One region of the Yersinia kristensenii genome, then DNA from elsewhere that is predicted to be linked to it. Evidence: riboswitches for the same ligand, from Rfam matches in the RefSeq annotation. Region 1 holds a riboswitch; each other region holds the start of a gene.

Region 1 (4,667 bases):
CGGCTGTTGCAGTAAGTCTGCTGTGGTAGGAGGGAGTTTATCTGGCTCGGGCTGAACAGGCGTTGAATTTGATGGAGCCGAAGTAACATTCATCGCTGGCTGCGCGAAAGCCCAGGAGCTGGCACTGAGTATCGCCGCAGCAACAAGACAATGGAGGGTTTTGTGACCTTTCATTATCGAAATCCTTATTATCTGGTTAATCTACTCGCCAAGTATTGAATAGGCCTCATTGGCATGCGTGATAGTAGTTTGCATGTCTATGACCCTTAACTGTAGGAAAAGTTGATCTATAGCACGAATTTTCATCCTAATTCTCGTTATAGCGCAATCTGTATGACAGCTTGATGTAAGCTATAAACCAGACAATGTTCAGTTGATAAACCTACTCCAGAAGGCCCTGCTATGTTGACCCTTGAGTTGCCCGAAGCCCCCAAGAAGCTGTATTACTCTGCTGGGGATGCCCATCCGCTAGATAAGCTTGAGAGCGATAAAATCGTCCAAATGGTGATCGACCTGGATGTTGCCAACTCTGACAGTGAGCACTATGTTACCGGCTGGATGGGGCTAAATAGCGTGGTGGTGATACGGAATTATCAAAATAAGCGCGGTACCGCCAATGGTTTTGTGCTGAACAAAGGGGATCAATATCGGCTGAGTATTCAGTCGATTGAGTTTCGTATCCCCAAGATGGTGTTGTGGATGAGTTTTCGCCGCAAGCCCCGCACCATGGAGTTAATAACTTACGAAACATTAGGCGACCAACCCAGTGGTATGCAGCAATATCGTAATATTCTCGAAGAGGAATTACGCCAGCAACTGGATGAAGATTGGCGCGAACTGAACGATTATCTGGGCGCGGCTTGTTGGCAAATCGAAAATAATGTTCCTTTGTGGCAGCAAGCGCATCGAGAAATAACTTTGGATGCCATCAACCAACTCGCGGCAGCCTCCATTTTTCGGACCAAACATTTGCAAACTGATGGTAATTATGCCGGTTTCTGGGCGGGAGAATACTTTTTTGCCGTCAGACAACCTACGGCAGATAACCCCTTGCCAGCGATGCAAATTTCCTGGCGGGAAGGCGAAAAAGACATCGGTAGCTATCAGTTCGATCTGATAAAAGATGAAGCAGGCGAGCCGAAGTTGCTATTGTGCATTCGCCCGCGCAAAGGGGCTAAAAGTTACCTGCTTAACCGTTTTGATGCTCAGCATTTGCAGCGTGCCGTCGCGATGTTTACCATGACACAGCGCTATTTACTGGCGTAATAATCCCATCGGCTTCAGCACCCAGAGTCAGTGATTCGGGTACATGAGCACAGCTAACCCCCCTGCGGCTTCAAGGGCAAAAAGATACCCAAAGCCATTGGAGTTGCAGGTAGGCGGCAAGTGAATACATCCCGATGAGCTGACATCAGTCAGTGATTCGGGTACATGAGCACAGCTAACACCCCTGCGGCTTCAAGGGCAAAAAGATACCCAAAGCCATTGGAGTTGCAGGTAGGCGGCAAGTGAATACATCCCGATGAGCTGACATCAGTCAGTGATTCGGGTACGTGAGCGCAGCTAACACCCCTGCGGCTTCAAGGGAGCAGGGTATCACCACCATGGGTGGAAATGGTGCACCGGCCCGATCCCCTGCCCCACTTCGAGGGTATCGGCCTGCTCCAGCGCCCCTTGTAGATAGTCTTTGGCTGCTCTCACGGTGTCGGCCCAACTCGCGTGCCGTGGGCGCAATGCCGCCAGTGCTGCCGATAAGGTGCAACCGGTGCCGTGGGTATGTCGGGTATTAACCCGGCGCGTCACAAAGCGCTGCTCACCCTGCGCGGTAAATAACCAATCAGGGCTTTCTTGGCCGCTCAGATGCCCGCCTTTCATCAATACCCCCTGACAGCCCAGAGCCAACAGCGCTCGTCCCTGTTCACACATTTCTTGCTCATTATGTGCGGGCTGACAATCAAGTAGTGCTGCGGCTTCCGGCAAATTAGGTGTAATCAAAGCAACTTGCGGGAGCAGTAAGCGGCGCACGGCATCAACGGCCTCAGGTGCGAGCAACGGATCCCCGCTTTTGGCAACCATTACGGTATCTAACACTACAAATGGGATAGGATAACGGCGCAGTTGCATAGCAACAATATCGACAATTTCCGCATTTGCCAGCATGCCGATTTTAGCGCTATCGATACGCACATCACTGAGAACAGAATCTAATTGAGCAGCAACAAAGGCCGGTTCGATGGGATAGACCGACTGCACACCACGGGTATTTTGCGCCACTAAAGCGGTAATAACACTGGTGCCGTAGGCCTGTAATGCAGAAAAGGTTTTTAGATCAGCCTGGATACCGGCACCGCCGCTTGGGTCAGTTCCGGCAATAGTTAACACATTGATTCGCTTCATTAATATACTTCCCTACGCTGGCATAATCCAGATCAGGTAATACGGGTAATATCTCAGCCATACCACTCTTTGTGGAGGCACCCCGAGTCAGAATTGTTATTATCACGGGCAAGTGATAGAAGATCAATCATGCATTCACCAAATCAATGTTCAACTCAGCAATCTTGGAGAGATAACCGAAGAATGAGCATCCAGATTCGTCAGTATCAGGAAAGTGACCGGCCATTTTTGCGCACTTTGTATTTGGCATCACGTCGGGCAGCTTTTAGCTGGCTGGATGGGGAGCGTTTTCATCTGGAGGATTTTGATAGCGCCATCCTTGACGAGACCATTTTGGTCGCTATTGACGGCGATAATCATCTGGGTTTTGCTTCCATATTTATAGCGGAGAACTTCCTGCATAATCTATTTGTTGCCCCTCACATTCAGCAACGTGGGGTCGGTAAGGCTTTATTGCTGGCGGCACAAAATCTATTTACCGGCCAGGGTTCATTAAAGTGCCTGACAAAAAACCAGCAAGCACGGGTATTTTATCAAAAGCATGGTTGGGTGGAAATTGCTACGGGGAAAAGCCATGATGGCGACTATATTTTGATGCATTGGCATAATTAAAAAGTTAAATAAGGATAATATTGATAATATTGAGTAGAAATTTAAATAAGGTAAAAACCTGATTAATGTGCAGTTGGCTACCTCCCTATAACACGTCATGCTACAGTTAAACTCAAATGTCACTTGAATAAACTTAATTAAGGATAACTATGCTGACCGTATCTGGAAGTTCAAATTCATTCACAGTAAATCTCGCCAAAATCAATAACATCTCATCGGGAATAAATAGTGAACAGCAGAAAATTGGCACTCGATATGAAGCAATAGACCATATTAAGACCTTGACCCATGATAAATATGGCGAACTATTTGAAGTGGAAAACACTATTGGCAGCTTAAATGGTAAAACAGAAGTCCCACTAAGGTCGATTGAACTCGCGAGTGGTGAAAAGCAATATTTTGCTACGGCCAAAATGGATCCCAGGAAATATTTCTATATTGAAGATAGCTTTGACAATCAATGGAATATGAAGGATTTATCTATTACAGACTATAACATACGTCACGTGGTTTTTATTTTCGGCTCTGAATTCTCTTCCAATACCTTTCCCATTGGCATGAATCTTTCGACCGAAAAGACAGAAGAAATTGACGATATTTATTATGTACACTGCCACCAGACAATTAAATTCGCGTTACATGAATCACGACTTGACGAAAATGAAATAAAACAAAAGTCAAAATTAATAAATAGTATTATTAATGAAAAAAAACCAGAATTAATACAGTTATTAAAAAACTGCACCTCCAGAAACATCAATTGTTCCAGTAAGGATGCGGTAAAACTTTGTGAGGAATTCCCCAAAATCTTTGATAGCACCGATACAGTCACACCCAATATGCAAATCAATGCACACAAACTGGTAAATGAACTTGAAAAAAATGGTTAAGCAAACAAAGGGAACTTGGTTCCCTTTGTTTTATCTTCTATTCTCCGCGTAATGCTTTAACATCATCGGCTTTGATATTCAGAGTGGGTTGGCCAAACTGTTGCAATAGATAATTGCTCAAACTGACAACCTGCTCATCCGTTAATGTGTTGGCAAAACCGGGCATAAAGACTTCGCCGTCATTAGTTTTGCGCGATACGCCATGCAATATCACGTTAATCATATTATTAGGTGTGGAAGCACCCACCGCCGAATTTTTCATCAATGATGGATAATAACCGTCTTTTACGCCCTCACCGGTAAAGCTGTGGCAACTGGCACAGTTTCCCAAATACAAGCGCGCGCCGTCAGTGTTATTATTCGCCGTGAAAGGTACGCCACGTAATGTATTAACACTGGTCGCCGACTGCCCCCAATCCGAACGGCTCTTAGTTTCGTCATTTGGATTCAATGGCTTCAGGGTGCGCAAATAAACTGCCATTGCATTCAGATCACTGTCAGTCAAATGCCGGGTGCTGTTTTCAATCACTTCCGCCATCGGCCCAGCGGCTTGCGCTTTACCATCGACATGGCCACTGCGCAGATATTGCACCACCTGCTGCTGACTCCAGCCCCCAATCCCAGCATGTGGGTCTGAGGTAATATTGAATGCCGTCCAGCCATCAATATCCGCACCGGAATAAGCTTTACTGTCTTTCATTCCCATGGTGATATTACGCGGAGTATGACATTCACCACAATGCCCCAGCGCCTCAACAAAATATGCGC
Region 2 (4,667 bases), 2.3 Mb from region 1:
GTAGCAATATCTTGTTCTACCTGCGCATCCTCTAACGCCTTGATACGCAATTGGATGGTGGTCACGCCTGCCGCAAGCAGGCGCTCTATCCACAGCACGGAATCGACCACCGGATACAGACCAAGGCGCTGTTTGGTGGCGGGGAAACCTTTCTCAGCAGAAAATAAAGCATGATTAGACGGGCTCATTATTCGCCTCCACTTTCAGACTGGCGGGGGCGTGATGTGATTTATTGATATATAACTCACTACCACGGGAGCGGAACTCAGCTGACATTTGCTCCATACCGGATTGCAAAACTTCGATAGGTTGGGCTGCTGTTCCTTGTGACGCTGCCAGTTCTTGCTTCGCGGCATAATCGCGCACTTCCTGCGAAATTTTCATTGAGCAGAATTTCGGCCCACACATGGAGCAGAAATGCGCCACTTTGCCGGATTCTTGTGGCAGGGTTTCATCGTGGTAAGCACGCGCGGTTTCGGGGTCGAGAGCCAAATTGAATTGATCTTCCCAACGGAATTCAAAACGTGCTTTTGACATGGCGTTGTCGCGGATTTGCGCACCGGGGTGGCCTTTTGCTAAATCAGCAGCATGAGCAGCAATTTTATAAGTAATAAGTCCTTGTTTTACATCTTCTTTATTAGGTAAGCCAAGGTGCTCTTTGGGCGTGACATAACACAGCATGGCGCAGCCAAACCAGCCAATCATCGCCGCACCTATGCCGGAGGTGAAATGGTCATAGCCGGGGGCAATGTCGGTGGTCAAGGGGCCTAAGGTATAAAATGGCGCTTCGTGGCAATGCTCCAATTCTTCAGTCATATTGCGGCGAATCATTTGCATTGGCACATGCCCAGGGCCTTCAATCATCACCTGCACATCATATTCCCAGGCAATTTTGGTCAATTCGCCCAAGGTATGCAGCTCAGCGAATTGGGCTTCATCATTGGCATCCTGAATGGAGCCAGGGCGCAGGCCATCACCCAGTGATAATGAAACATCATAAGTCGCGCAGATCTGGCAGATTTCGCGGAAATGCTGATACAGGAAATTCTCCTGATGATGGGAAAGACACCATTTCGCCATAATCGACCCACCACGGGAGACGATACCGGTCAGGCGTTTGGCGGTCATCGGCACATAACGCAGCAACACACCGGCATGAATAGTAAAGTAATCAACCCCTTGTTCGGCCTGTTCTAGCAAGGTGTCGCGGAACATTTCCCAGGTGAGGTTCTCCGCCACGCCATTCACTTTTTCCAGCGCCTGATAGATAGGGACAGTGCCAATGGGGACTGGGCTATTACGCAGTATCCATTCACGGGTTTCATGAATATAGCGGCCAGTGGACAAATCCATCACGGTGTCAGCCCCCCAGCGGGTCGACCACACCAGTTTTTCCACTTCTTCCTCAATGGAGGAGGTCACGGCAGAATTGCCGATGTTGGCGTTCACTTTCACCAAAAAGTTACGGCCAATAATCATCGGCTCAGATTCGGGGTGGTTAATATTCGCGGGGATGATAGCTCGACCGGCGGCGACTTCCTGTCGGACAAACTCTGCGGTGATATTGTCGGGCAGATGCGCGCCAAATGTTTGCCCCGGATGCTGCTGGCGTAATATTTCACTGTGAATACGTTCACGGCCCATATTTTCCCGCAGGGCGATAAACTCCATTTCTGGGGTGATTTTACCGGCTCGGGCGTAATGCAACTGGGTCACACATTGGCCCGCAAGGGCTTTTTTCGGACGCGGCAGATGCTCAAAACGCAAATGGTCCAAACCCTCATCGGCCAAGCGCTGTTGGGTAAAGCCGGAACTGACCGAGCTGAGCGCGGCAGTATCCTGACGATCGGCTATCCAGTTCTCGCGCAGTTTGGGTAAACCGGCATGCACATCCAGCTTAGCGCTGGGATCGCCATAAGGGCCGGAGGTGTCATACACCGGGATAGCTTCATTTTCTTCATAGTGAGGTGAGTCCTTACCGCCCCCGATCAATGTTGGGCTGAGTTGGATCTCGCGCATGGGAACTTGAATATCGGGCCGTGAGCCTTGCAGATAAATTCGTTGTGAATTAGGGAAGGTAACCCCTTGCAGGGTATCAATAAACTGCTGGGCTTCTTCACGTTGTGCCTTGCGCGGGCGTGATGGGTTTTTAGTGGTGACATTATTAGACATAGCAATTCCTACCAATGTGGTTAAGGGGAAAATTGCTTGTCTGGAGCTTGGCGGGAGTAACGATGTTGGCCAGTGACCGGCAGCCACCTGTCAGGGGAATGCCGGGCCTGTAGCGATAAATTACTCTTGTTCCCTTCGCGGGTATTAACCCGATCAGGTTCCGCGGATCCCGAATTAACGGTCTCAGCCTGCGTTTGTTTTCCTCAGAAAACAGGTGCTAGGCACTCCGACAAGAATCGTTACTATACGAGGTTGAATTAAAACTACAAGCCCGTGCTGATCAGTGGGCTATTTTACCTGCTCTGTTTGAATAACTGGCTGGGCGGCTTGCCACGACTCGGCCGCCCATTGAATTAATTGATCTTCCAGCCGAAAACGGGCATCAAGTGATTCGCCGATATCAGATAAAGCTTGTTGAAACTCGGTGCAGCTATCGTCATCTATCTCAATGTTTGTATAGCGATCATGGAATGCCATGATAGTTTGAGTGTTATTTTTCAAAGCAGGATAAACTTTGGTGGTCAGAGCCATTTTCGGGCTGGATGCGCCTTCCACCTGTTTGATAATTCTGTCGTAGATATTGAAATGTCCGGAGGAGAGATAATCCACCAGATTATGACAAAAGTTCTCCAGCGCTTTTTCATTAAGCGGGGTATGCTTTTCTTTTTGCGGCTTAATACCGATCACTGTGCAATACGAGACTAAAAGTTCTTTACGTGCATGAAGCCATTGATCAATTAATTCATTACTGCCGCCAACGCGTTGAGTCAGGCTTTCCAGTCGGTTGAGCATGATCGACTCCGTAAGTAAGAAAAAGTAAAAGTGGGTTACAAAAATGTAACAAGCCGGATTCTAGATTGCCAGTGAAGTCGAGGTTGTGCAACAACGATATGGAACTACAACTTACAGGTAAAGAAAGTGGCTGGTGGATTGTCAGCCACGAGAACAAATTATGGTTACCAAACGGGGAGTTACCGCAGGGTAATGCAGCCAATTGGTCATTACAGGGCGCGACCGCACGGCAGATTGGTGAATGGCAAGGGCAGGCTGTTTGGCTGATTCGCCAGATGATGTCCACCGAGATGGGTTCAGTACGGCAATTGCTGGATGTCGATCGCGGTTTGTTTCAACTGGCGGGGCGCGGCGTACAATTGGCCGAGTTTTATCGATCTCACCGCTATTGTGGCTATTGTGGGCATCAAATGCATGCCAGCCGCACCGAGTGGGCTTGTCTGTGTAATCATTGCCGTGAACGTTATTATCCACAAATCGCCCCTTGCGTGATTGTTGCCATTCGCCGTGGTGATGAAATTTTATTGGCGCAACATGTTCGCCATCGTGGCGGTATTAACACTGTGTTGGCCGGGTTTGTCGAAGTGGGGGAGACGCTGGAACAGGCGGTTTCCCGCGAAGTGCTGGAAGAAAGTAATATCCACATTAAAAACCTGCGCTATGTGACGTCACAGCCGTGGCCATTCCCGCATTCACTGATGATGGCCTTTATGGCGGAGTATGATAGCGGTGAGCTACAACACGATCCTAAAGAGCTGTTGAATGCCGGTTGGTATCGCTATGACCAATTGCCATTACTGCCGCCGCCAGGCACCGTGGCACGCCGACTGATTGAAGATACCGTCGTATTATGTCGCGAAGAGCAGTTCAATGCGGGTGAGTAGCTAAAAACCGCCATTAGCCGCAACAGGAAAGTATTATCTGGCATGCTACAATGCGTGGAGATAATCAAGGGAGCTTTATCATGAATGAGTTGAAAAACGATCGTTATCTGCGCGCTTTACTACGCCAGCCGGTAGATGTGACTCCGGTGTGGATGATGCGCCAGGCAGGCCGCTATTTGCCAGAGTATAAAGCCACCCGTGCTATTGCCGGGGATTTTATGTCGCTGTGCAAAAATGCTGAGTTGGCCTGTGAAGTGACGATGCAACCCTTGCGTCGTTATCCGCTGGATGCGGCGATTCTTTTTTCAGACATTCTGACCATTCCTGATGCTATGGGGTTGGGGCTCTACTTTGAAACCGGCGAAGGCCCGCGTTTTCAATCCCCCATTACCTGCCGGGCTGATGTTGAAAAACTGCCCATTCCCGATCCAGAACAAGAATTGGGCTATGTTATGAACGCGGTGAGAACCATTCGCCGTGAGCTAGCCGGTGCGGTGCCATTAATTGGTTTTTCCGGTAGCCCATGGACTCTGGCGACCTATATGGTCGAGGGTGGCAGTAGCAAAGCTTTCACCAAACTGAAGAAAATGATGTATGCCGAGCCACAGACTTTGCATTTGTTGCTAGATAAATTGGCTGACAGTGTCATTTTGTACCTCAATGCTCAAATCAAAGCTGGCGCACAATCCGTGATGGTGTTTGATACTTGGGGTGGGGTGCTGACCGGGCGCGATTATGCTGAGTTCTCCTTGAATTACATGCATAAAATCGTCGATGGCCTGATCCGCGAAAACGACGGGCGTCGGGTTCCGGTCACTT
Region 3 (4,667 bases), 1.9 Mb from region 1:
TAATTTAACCGCTGCACCGCATCCGTTGGTGATCCTCAATGTTGATTTGGATAAATTTAAACCCGTTAACGATACCTTTGGCCATATGGCGGGTGACCAGGTGCTCCATCAAGTATCTGAACGGCTGAGAAGTTGTTTGCGCGATCAGGATTTAGTGGCTCGTCAAGGGGGAGATGAATTCATCCTAATTATTACCGGGCTTTCTTCAATCAAAGAAATTGAAGACCTCTGCACGCGCGTTATTGACCGCATTGAAAGCCCATATATTATTAATGATCAGGATATTTTTATCAGCGCCAGCATCGGTATTGCGCTAGCGCCACAGGACTCCATGCAAGCCGAGGAGCTGTTGCGCTTCGCAGATATTGCGATGTATGAAGCCAAAAATAGTGGCCGCAACCGCTGGAGTTTTTATTCCAGTGAAATGAATGACCGCCTAATGCAACGCAGCGAGTTAGAGCGTTTCTTGCGCCAAGCTATTAAACACAATGAATTCAACCTTTACTATCAGCCGCGCTATCGTATTGCAGGAACCAAACTTACAGGTGCCGAAGCGCTGGTGCGCTGGAACCACCCGGTGTTGGGGCTGCTGATGCCAGATCAATTTATTGCTTTGGCAGAAGAGACCGGCCTTATTACCGCCATCAGCGATTGGACGATGCTTCAAGCCTGTCAGGATGCAGCTACATGGCCCGCCTCACTGATTGTTTCAGTCAATATATCTGCCATTGAATTCCGCAGCCAACATCTTATTGAGCGAGTGCGACAAGTTTTGCGGCAGACCGGGTTACCGAGCCACCGGCTGGAGTTAGAAATCACTGAGCGGATAATGATTGAAGATGCAGATGGCGCCTTTAAAACCATGACCGCATTGAAAGCCTTGGGCGTGCGTTTATCAATGGATGATTTTGGGACTGGATATTCCTCACTGAATTATCTGCGCCGCTTCCCATTCGATGGTTTGAAAATTGATAAGAGCTTTATTGATGAGCTGACGCAGTCCCGTGAAGGGCAATCAATTGTCGAGGGAATTATTAACCTCGGCCACGCGCTCTCTATGACCGTGACCGCCGAAGGCGTTGAAACCACAGAACAACTTGAGCATCTACAAGCGTTAATGTGCGATGAAGCCCAAGGTTATCTTCTGGGTAAGCCAATGAAATTAAATGAATTATTAAATATTACTCATCAAACAGATAATGATAAATAAAACATCAAGAAAAATGGCTCAGCCTCTGGATAAATGACTTACAAAGGCTGAGCCGCAGCAGTTTTACTGAGTGGGTTGGCTTTTTAATTTGAAGTTAACAATATCGTAAACCAAACCATCTATTGTACTTTTGACTTGTTCTGCAGAAATCGGTACGCCGCTGTTACTGACATCCTTACCATAAGCTTTGCGTACGACGACAATAACGGGTTTGCCGGTATTAGAATCAATAACCTGTAATTCCAAATAAAGCGCAGTATGTTGGGTGCGGTTACCGGTCGCCGCCATAGTTCCGGCAATAACAGCGGCTATTGGAATCATCTCATAGACTTGAATATCTTTATCTTCCGCAGAAACTGCGGTAATTGCACCTCGTACAATCAAAATATTGTGTTTTTTCGGTGAATTGACTAGCGGTAATTGTTGGCTAACGGCCTGTTTAAGCCTTTTATTCGCGTAAGCTAATATTTCATCTAATGTTTTCTGACTTACTCGTTGAGTTGGGCTTGATCTTGGATAATAGACCAACGGCGTATAATAAATGCCAGTGTATTTATCAACATTGAAATCGGGTGAAACCCAACGCAATACTTTCTGGCCACTTGCGGATTCAGATTCTTGTAACTTACTGTAATCACCAAGAAAACCAGAGTACTGCGCACTGGTTGTGACCTTTGAGGCGCATCCTGCCATTAATATCCCGACGGCAAACAGCGCCGCTATCTTATAACTGTTCAGAATGGCCATTATATTTTCCTATATGTTCATTAGGGAACTAAAAAAACAGAGATGTGGAAATAGACCGGGAAGACAAAAGAGTCAGAATGTCCTCTATTTAAATGTTAAACCATGGCAAAATATTTGCTGAATATAAATTCAAAAATTAAAAGCCCCCGCAGAGGCTGATCATTAAATTTAATCTGAGAATAAAATCTTGGCAGGATAGAGAGAAGATCGGGCAAGAGTTAAGACACCAGAGTCTCCAATTGATAAAGGCCATCAAGAAATGCGGGAATAAAACTCCCCGGCCCAGCGACGCGTTGAGATACCTGCCCGCCGACTTGCGACATAATTCGGCAAGCGGTAGCAACATGGTGCAAACGATCCCCGTCTAGCGCACAAAATGCCGCCACCACCGCAGACAGCGCACAACCAGTGCCCACCACCCGGGTCATCAGCTTATCACCGCCAGCCACGGCAAAATCGCGTTGACCATCAGTGACATAATCTACCTCACCGGTTACGGCAACCACCGTCTGGGCCTGTCGGGCCAATTGGCGAGCAGCAGGTAAAGCTGCCAGCGACGTATCCACACTATCCACTCCGCGCCCCATGGTCGCCATACCACTCAATGCCATGATCTCCGAGGCGTTTCCACGTATAGCCGCAGGTTTTAGTGTGAGTAAATGGCGGGCGAAATCAGTACGATATGCCAGCCCGCCCACCGCAACGGGGTCCAGCACCCAGGGTGTTCCCGCTTGATTAGCCGCGATTACCGCGCTCAACATGGACTCTGCTCGCGCCCGATGCAGCGTTCCAATATTAATAAGCAAACTGTTCGCCATAGCACTGAATTGCGCGGTTTCTTCCGGCTCTACCACCATGGCGGGGAAAGCCCCCAGAGCGAGCAACACATTAGCGGTAAATGACTGCACCACTTCATTGGTCAGACAATGCACCAATGGCGGCGTGGCACGGAATTGATGCCAACTGGCGGTAGCCCGTGCATCTGGGAAAAGAGTGGGTGAAATAGAGGTGTCAGTGTGGATGGTATTCATAGTGTCCCCTCACCGGCGAACAGGAAGGGGAGGCCTTGTTTAAGGCACCGCAACTTCCCTCCGCTGGCATAATCCAGATCAGGTCATACGGGTCTTATCTCAGCCACACCAGATTAAACGGTGGGCACCCCGAGTCAACGAACTTCATTATTAACACGTTAACCCATATTCATCACTCAGAATGATACAATTTTGCTGAATATAGTTTTAATTGCTCGCATTATCATGTTGATAGAATAAAACCTCATATTCTCAATGGGATAACTCAAAAACCATTAGCGAATTTTTAGTATTTTTATCCTCAAACTTGGCCTATCTTAGGGAGCATTATTCTGCCTTTTAATGGTGATTCTGATGCCAAATTCTGCTTTATCCCCGCTAATGCCCGCATTTGAGCACCATCAGACTCATCTTTCTCTTACCTCGCCACAAATACAGCTATCTTGTGGCAAATGGCTGCCGCCCAATGCTGAGTGGATGCCAGAACCCTTGTGGCAAGGTATTAAGCTGATTCTGGTGCTGCGCGGCTCATTGCAATGCCGCCTGGAAAATCAGGAAAACATCACCATCAGCAGCCCAACACTCTGTGTGATTGCCAATCATGAAGAAAATATCAGCCACCAGCGTTTTACCCCCGACACTTCAATGCATTATGCCAGTGTGCGTTTAGATGCCGAGATGCTCGACTCCCTCGAAATATCTGACCTGCCGCTATTGCAGCGGGCAACTCAGCACGGGCCACAGTTATTGTGCCAGCCCGCCAGTAAACCGATGCAGGCGCTGGTGCAACAAATGATAACCAACCCACTGCAAGGGAAATTCCGCGATTTGTATCTGGCAGGTAAAGCATTGGAACTCAGCGCTTTTGCACTGGAGCAGCTACAGGGACAGCACACGCCCACTAACCCACCGCGCCTTAATCAGGCGGATATTGAGCGCATCCATCAGGCCCGCGAATTACTGGCCGCCGACCTGGCTAATGCCCCAACACTCTATCAATTGGCCCGTCAAGTGGGGTTAAACGTGCGCAAGTTGAATCATGGTTTTAAAATGTTACTGGGCTGCACCGTCGCCGCCTGCTTACAAGAGCTGCGCTTGCAACAAGGCTACCGTCTGCTGGTCAGCGGCGACTGCCCAATAGCTAATGTGGCCTGGTCGGTAGGCTATACCCCAGCTCACTTCTCAACCGCATTTCGTAAACGTTTTGGTTTGTCGCCTCACACACTGCGCCAATAATTCAGTCTCTTTTCATTAAGTTATATTTTATCTAAAACAATAGTCGCAGAAATTAAAGTGACTGCGCTGTGGCTTGAATACAAATGAGATACATTCCCATTTTTGGGAAATGACCTCTAGGAAAGCCACATTATGACGTCCCATTTACGCCATTTACTACCACCAGCGGCATTCATTGCTTTATGCTTCCCGGCCCTGAGCCAGGCTGACAGCGATAAAAAAGCGGCAGCAGATACGCTTATCGTGACCGCCAAACAGGCTGAATCCCCCACTGGGCCGGTCAACGGTTATATTGCGACCCGCAGCAGCACCGCCACCAAAACCGATACCCCGCTGATTGAAACGCCGCAAGCTATCTCAGTGGTCAGCCGGGCTGAGATAACGGCCCATAATGCCCAATCCGTGGCCGAAGCCTTGCGCTATACCTCGGGAATATTGCAAAC
Region 4 (4,667 bases), 500 kb from region 1:
TTCAGTGCTGAAATGTCGTCTTCAGCCAAGAATTGACGATGAATAACAAGTTTATTATCAATGCGTTGGATTGCTTCCGGGCAAGTCTGATGACATAAATCGCAACCTGATAAGCACAAGCGAGGGTCAAATAACACCTCTGGCTTAGGCGAACGACTTTCAGGGTTTTGGCACCAGCGGCAACTCAGCGAGCAGCCTTTGAGGAACACCACACTGCGAATGCCGGGGCCGTCATGAGTGGAATAACGTTGTAAGTTGAAAATCATCTTATTCCTCCCCTTGGCGGTGATCCTCGCCACTATTGCACGATAACCTGCTTTCAATGGTTGCCAGTATCTGCGTAATATAGGGAAAGAAAAATTGATGAAGTTTGCCGAGGAGTTCCCCTTTTATGTCTACTTCCCGCTTGCAACAGCAGTTTATTCGCCTTTGGCAGCGTTTTAGTGGTTTGCCCACAGAAACCACTTTGCAGGAGCTGGCTGAGGTGCTCTGTTGCTCGCGCCGCCATGTGCGCTCTTTATTGGGCAGTATGCAGCAAGAGGGTTGGCTGAGTTGGCAGGCGGAAGCCGGCCGTGGTAAGCGCTCACAACTGACCTTCCTCTGTTCCGGATTGGCCTTACAACAACAGCGGGCCGAAGAGTTGTTGGAACAAGAAAGTATTGATCAACTGGTGCAGTTGGTCGGGGATAAAAAAGCGGTGCGCCAAATGCTGCTATCCCAGTTGGGGCGCAGCTTCCGGCAAGGTAAACATATTCTGCGGGTGCTCTATTACCGGCCATTACAAAACCTATTACCCGGCACCGCGTTGCGCCGCTCAGAAACTCATATGGTGCGGCAGATTTTTAACGGCCTGACGCGGATAAATGAGGAAAATGGGGAACTGGAACCTGATTTATCTCATCACTGGCAAGCCATCAGCCCATTACATTGGCGCTTTTATTTGCGCCCAGCCATTCATTTTCATCATGGCCGTGAGCTGGAAATGAATGATGTGATTACCAGCCTGACTCGGTTAATCCCCCAACCGCTGTTTTCGCATATCACGGCAGTGCGCTCGCCGACGCCGTATGTGATTGATGTGCATCTCAGCGCCCCGGATAACTGGTTGCCGTGGTTGTTGGGCAGTGTGCACGCCATGATCTTGCCGCAAGAGTGGGAAAATCAGCCGGATTTTCGTCGGCATCCGGTCGGGACAGGCCCTTATTCTGTGATTCGAAATCACCATAGCCAATTGAAAATTCAGGCATTTGATAATTATTTTGGTTTTCGCGCACTGATTGATGAGGTCAATATTTGGGTATTACCGGAGCTGTCTGAAGAATTGGTTTATTCTGGTGTGCAATTGCAAGCTGACGATACCAGTAAAAATGAGCTGGAAAGTCGGCTGGAAGAAGGCTGTTATTTTCTGCTATTCGACCAGCGCTCACCCCAAACCTGCCATCCTGACATCCGCCGTTGGCTGTGTGAACTCATCACCCCCGTCGCCCTACTCAGCCATGCCGATCCCTTTTATCAGCGCTACTGGTCACCGGCTTATGGCATGTTGCCGCGCTGGCATCATAACCGGCTCACCGTATTGGAACCTAAACCAGAAGGTCTGACCGAACTGACACTGACGTTTTACAGTCACCATTCAGAGTTTGATGCTATCAGCCAAACCTTGACCACATTATTAGCTGCACATGGGGTCAAATTGCTCATAAATGTGGTGGATTATGTCAGTTGGTATCAGGGGGATGCGCAGAGCGACATCTGGCTCGGCAGCGCCAATTTTTATCTGCCATTAGATTTCTCATTATTTGCCACCTTGTATGAGCTGCCACTGCTGCAATATTGCCTGGATGAAAAACTGCACCAAGATGTTGAATTATGGCGAAATAATGCCCTGCCGATGGCGGAATGGAGCCAGCGCTTGGTCAGCCAGAATCAATTTCACCCACTGTTCCATCACTGGCTAGAATTATATGGGCAGCACAGTATGCGCGGGGTGCGCATGAACACACTCGGCTGGTTTGACTTCAAATCGGCCTGGTTTACGCCGCCAGAGGGCTAAACTCGCTTTCGCCCGCCCCAATTAAACTCTACAATAGCGCCGTCTCAACGGGGTGCAAGAACATCGCTAGCCAAGTTCAATCCGGTGCCGCAAGTGTTAAAAACACAGCGAGCCGGGTTCAGACAGTGGCGGACAGCACGGAGAAACCGGAGCGTACTTGAAGTACGTGAGGATTTCGAGTACTGCCCAACGCTGTATCAACCACGGCGCAGCACGTTTTTGCTGAGAGCAAACCCGTCGAACCTGATCCGGTTAACACCGGCGGAGGGATTTGAGAAAAATAACGCCGTATCATCTTGATATTTATGTTATTTACCGCCTCAGATACCTTTGCCACCTTTATCCTTAAGGAGTGCAAAGTGTTTAAACGCATGATTTCCTGCTTGTTTTTGCTGTCTGCTGCTGCCGTCGCTGCTGATAAACCCACATTGACTGTTTATACCTATGATTCTTTCGCGGCTGATTGGGGCCCCGGGCCGTCGATTAAAAAAGCCTTTGAAGCCGAGTGTGATTGCCAGCTGAAATTTGTAGCACTGGAAGACGGTGTTTCCCTGCTGAACCGCTTGCGGATGGAGGGTAAAAATAGTCAGGCCGATGTGGTGTTAGGCTTAGATAACAATCTGGTTCAAGCGGCAGAGCAAACCGGATTATTCGTGCCGAGTCAGGTAGATACCAGCGACCTAACTTTGCCGGAAAAATGGCAGAATAACACTTTCGTCCCCTACGATTACGGCTATTTTGCTTTTGTGTATGACAAAAACAAACTGAAAAACCCGCCGAAAAGCCTGCAAGAATTGGTCGACAGCCAAGAGCCGTGGAAAGTGATTTATCAAGACCCGCGCACCAGCACACCGGGCCTCGGTTTAATGTTGTGGATGCAAAAAGTCTATGGCGACCAAGCCCCGCAAGCATGGCAAAAATTAGCGAAAAAAACCGTCACCGTGACCAAAGGCTGGAGCGAAGCTTACGGCTTGTTCCTAAAAGGTGAAGGCGATTTAGTGCTGAGCTATACCACTTCTCCGGCTTACCATCTGATTGAAGAGAAGAAAGACAACTATGCCGCGGCCAATTTTAGCGAAGGCCATTATCTGCAAGTGGAAGTGGCCGGTGTGGTGGCGTCCAGCAAACAACCGGAACTGGCGCAGCGCTTTATGCAGTTTATGGTCACCCCTGCATTCCAGAATCATATTCCGACCGGCAACTGGATGTATCCAGTGATCAAAATGGATTTACCGGCTGGATTTGAAACACTCACCGTGCCGCAAAAAGCTTTACAGTTTGATGCAAAAGACGTGGCAGATAATCGCGGTAAATGGATTCAAACATGGCAATCCGCCGTCAGCCATTAATCGCCCCCTGGCTGTGGCCGGGGCTGCTGGCGGCCTTGCTGATAGTCGGTGTCGCCTTGCTGGCGTTCAGCGCTATCTGGCGTCATGCCCCGGCAGCCGACTGGCAAAGCATCTGGCATGACCGCTATCTGTGGCATGTGATTCGCTTCACTTTCTGGCAGGCGTTTCTTTCTGCGCTGCTGTCCGTTATTCCGGCGATTTTTTTGGCGCGCGCCTTATACCGCCGCCGCTTCCCTGGCCGCCAACTGATGCTGCGCTTATGCGCCATGACACTGGTGCTGCCGGTGCTGGTCGCCATTTTTGGCATTCTGACAGTGTATGGCCGCCAAGGTTGGCTGGCGGCGCTGTTGGGCTGGCTGGGGGGTGGATTACCGCTTCTCACCCTATGGTTTACAAGGGATTTTGCTGGCGCATATTTTCTTTAATATGCCGCTGGCGACCCGCTTGTTATTGCAGTCATTGGAAAGCATTGCCGTTGAACAGCGCCAGTTAGCCGCCCAATTGGGCATGAACGGCTGGCAGCATTTTCGCTGGGTCGAATGGCCCTATCTGCGCCGCCAAATTCTGCCGACTGCCGCGCTGATTTTCATGCTGTGTTTTGCCAGCTTTGCCACCGTGCTTTCTCTGGGGGGCGGGCCGCAAGCCACCACCATCGAACTGGCTATTTATCAGGCGCTTAGCTATGACTACGATTTGGGGCGCGCCGCATTATTGGCACTGATTCAACTGGGCTGTTGCCTGGGCTTGGTGGTGCTGAGCCAACGGCTAAGTTCAGTGTTAGCGGTGGGGAATACCCACGGTCAGGAGTGGCGTAGTCAGCAAGACAGTTCGTGGTCGCGCATTAGCGATACCTTGTTAATCGGGGCAGCATTATTATTGATGGTGCCGCCATTACTCGCCGTCGTGATTGATGGCAGCAATAAAACAATCTTGACCGTGCTACAGCAACCGGCGCTGTGGCAAGCTTTCTTTACCTCACTGATCATCGCCATTGGCGCAGGATTATTGTGTGTCACTCTGACCATGATGCTGCTATGGAGTAGCCGTGAGCTGAAACTGCGCCACCACGCAGCTTACGGACAAGCCTTGGATATCAGCGGCATGGTGATTCTGGCGATGCCGGGGATCGTGCTGGCCACCGGTTTTTTCTTATTACTCAATGACACGCTGGGCTTGCCGCAATCACCTTATGCATTGGTGATTTTGACCAATGCGCTGATGGCGGTGCCCTATGCATTAAAAGTGTTGGATAACCCGATGCGCGA

What was found. Region 1 has a riboswitch for thiamine pyrophosphate ahead of thiD (bifunctional hydroxymethylpyrimidine kinase/phosphomethylpyrimidine kinase). Riboswitches for the same ligand answer to the same signal wherever they lie in the genome.
Region 2: another riboswitch for thiamine pyrophosphate. It lies ahead of thiC (phosphomethylpyrimidine synthase ThiC); the one in region 1 lies ahead of thiD (bifunctional hydroxymethylpyrimidine kinase/phosphomethylpyrimidine kinase).
Region 3: another riboswitch for thiamine pyrophosphate. It lies ahead of thiM (hydroxyethylthiazole kinase); the one in region 1 lies ahead of thiD (bifunctional hydroxymethylpyrimidine kinase/phosphomethylpyrimidine kinase).
Region 4: another riboswitch for thiamine pyrophosphate. It lies ahead of thiB (thiamine ABC transporter substrate binding subunit); the one in region 1 lies ahead of thiD (bifunctional hydroxymethylpyrimidine kinase/phosphomethylpyrimidine kinase).

Annotation. Positions count from the first base shown of each region.
Region 1 is NZ_UHIY01000001.1:73,668-78,334, forward strand. Features, by position in the region: gene DX162_RS00335 (inhibitor of vertebrate lysozyme family protein) at 1-174, opposite strand, end outside; gene DX162_RS00340 (hypothetical protein) at 403-1,266, shown strand; gene thiD (bifunctional hydroxymethylpyrimidine kinase/phosphomethylpyrimidine kinase) at 1,597-2,397, opposite strand; TPP riboswitch at 2,390-2,492, opposite strand; gene DX162_RS00350 (GNAT family N-acetyltransferase) at 2,581-3,009, shown strand; gene DX162_RS00355 (hypothetical protein) at 3,159-3,899, shown strand; gene DX162_RS00360 (cytochrome c) at 3,937-4,667, opposite strand, start outside.
Region 2 is NZ_UHIY01000001.1:2,380,394-2,385,060, forward strand. Features, by position in the region: gene thiE (thiamine phosphate synthase) at 1-188, opposite strand, end outside; gene thiC (phosphomethylpyrimidine synthase ThiC) at 175-2,172, opposite strand; TPP riboswitch at 2,286-2,411, opposite strand; gene DX162_RS10910 (Rsd/AlgQ family anti-sigma factor) at 2,461-2,964, opposite strand; gene nudC (NAD(+) diphosphatase) at 3,063-3,848, shown strand; gene hemE (uroporphyrinogen decarboxylase) at 3,929-4,667, shown strand, end outside.
Region 3 is NZ_UHIY01000001.1:2,022,202-2,026,868, reverse strand. Features, by position in the region: gene DX162_RS09355 (bifunctional diguanylate cyclase/phosphodiesterase) at 1-1,210, shown strand, start outside; gene DX162_RS09350 (DUF3313 domain-containing protein) at 1,274-1,957, opposite strand; gene thiM (hydroxyethylthiazole kinase) at 2,176-2,988, opposite strand; TPP riboswitch at 3,027-3,130, opposite strand; gene DX162_RS09340 (helix-turn-helix domain-containing protein) at 3,343-4,224, shown strand; gene DX162_RS09335 (TonB-dependent receptor plug domain-containing protein) at 4,357-4,667, shown strand, end outside.
Region 4 is NZ_UHIY01000001.1:568,979-573,645, forward strand. Features, by position in the region: gene DX162_RS02670 (glycyl-radical enzyme activating protein) at 1-266, opposite strand, end outside; gene sgrR (HTH-type transcriptional regulator SgrR) at 392-2,053, shown strand; RNA gene DX162_RS02680 (sX9 sRNA) at 2,148-2,221, opposite strand; TPP riboswitch at 2,246-2,340, shown strand; gene thiB (thiamine ABC transporter substrate binding subunit) at 2,413-3,402, shown strand; partial or broken gene thiP (thiamine/thiamine pyrophosphate ABC transporter permease ThiP) at 3,378-4,667, shown strand, end outside.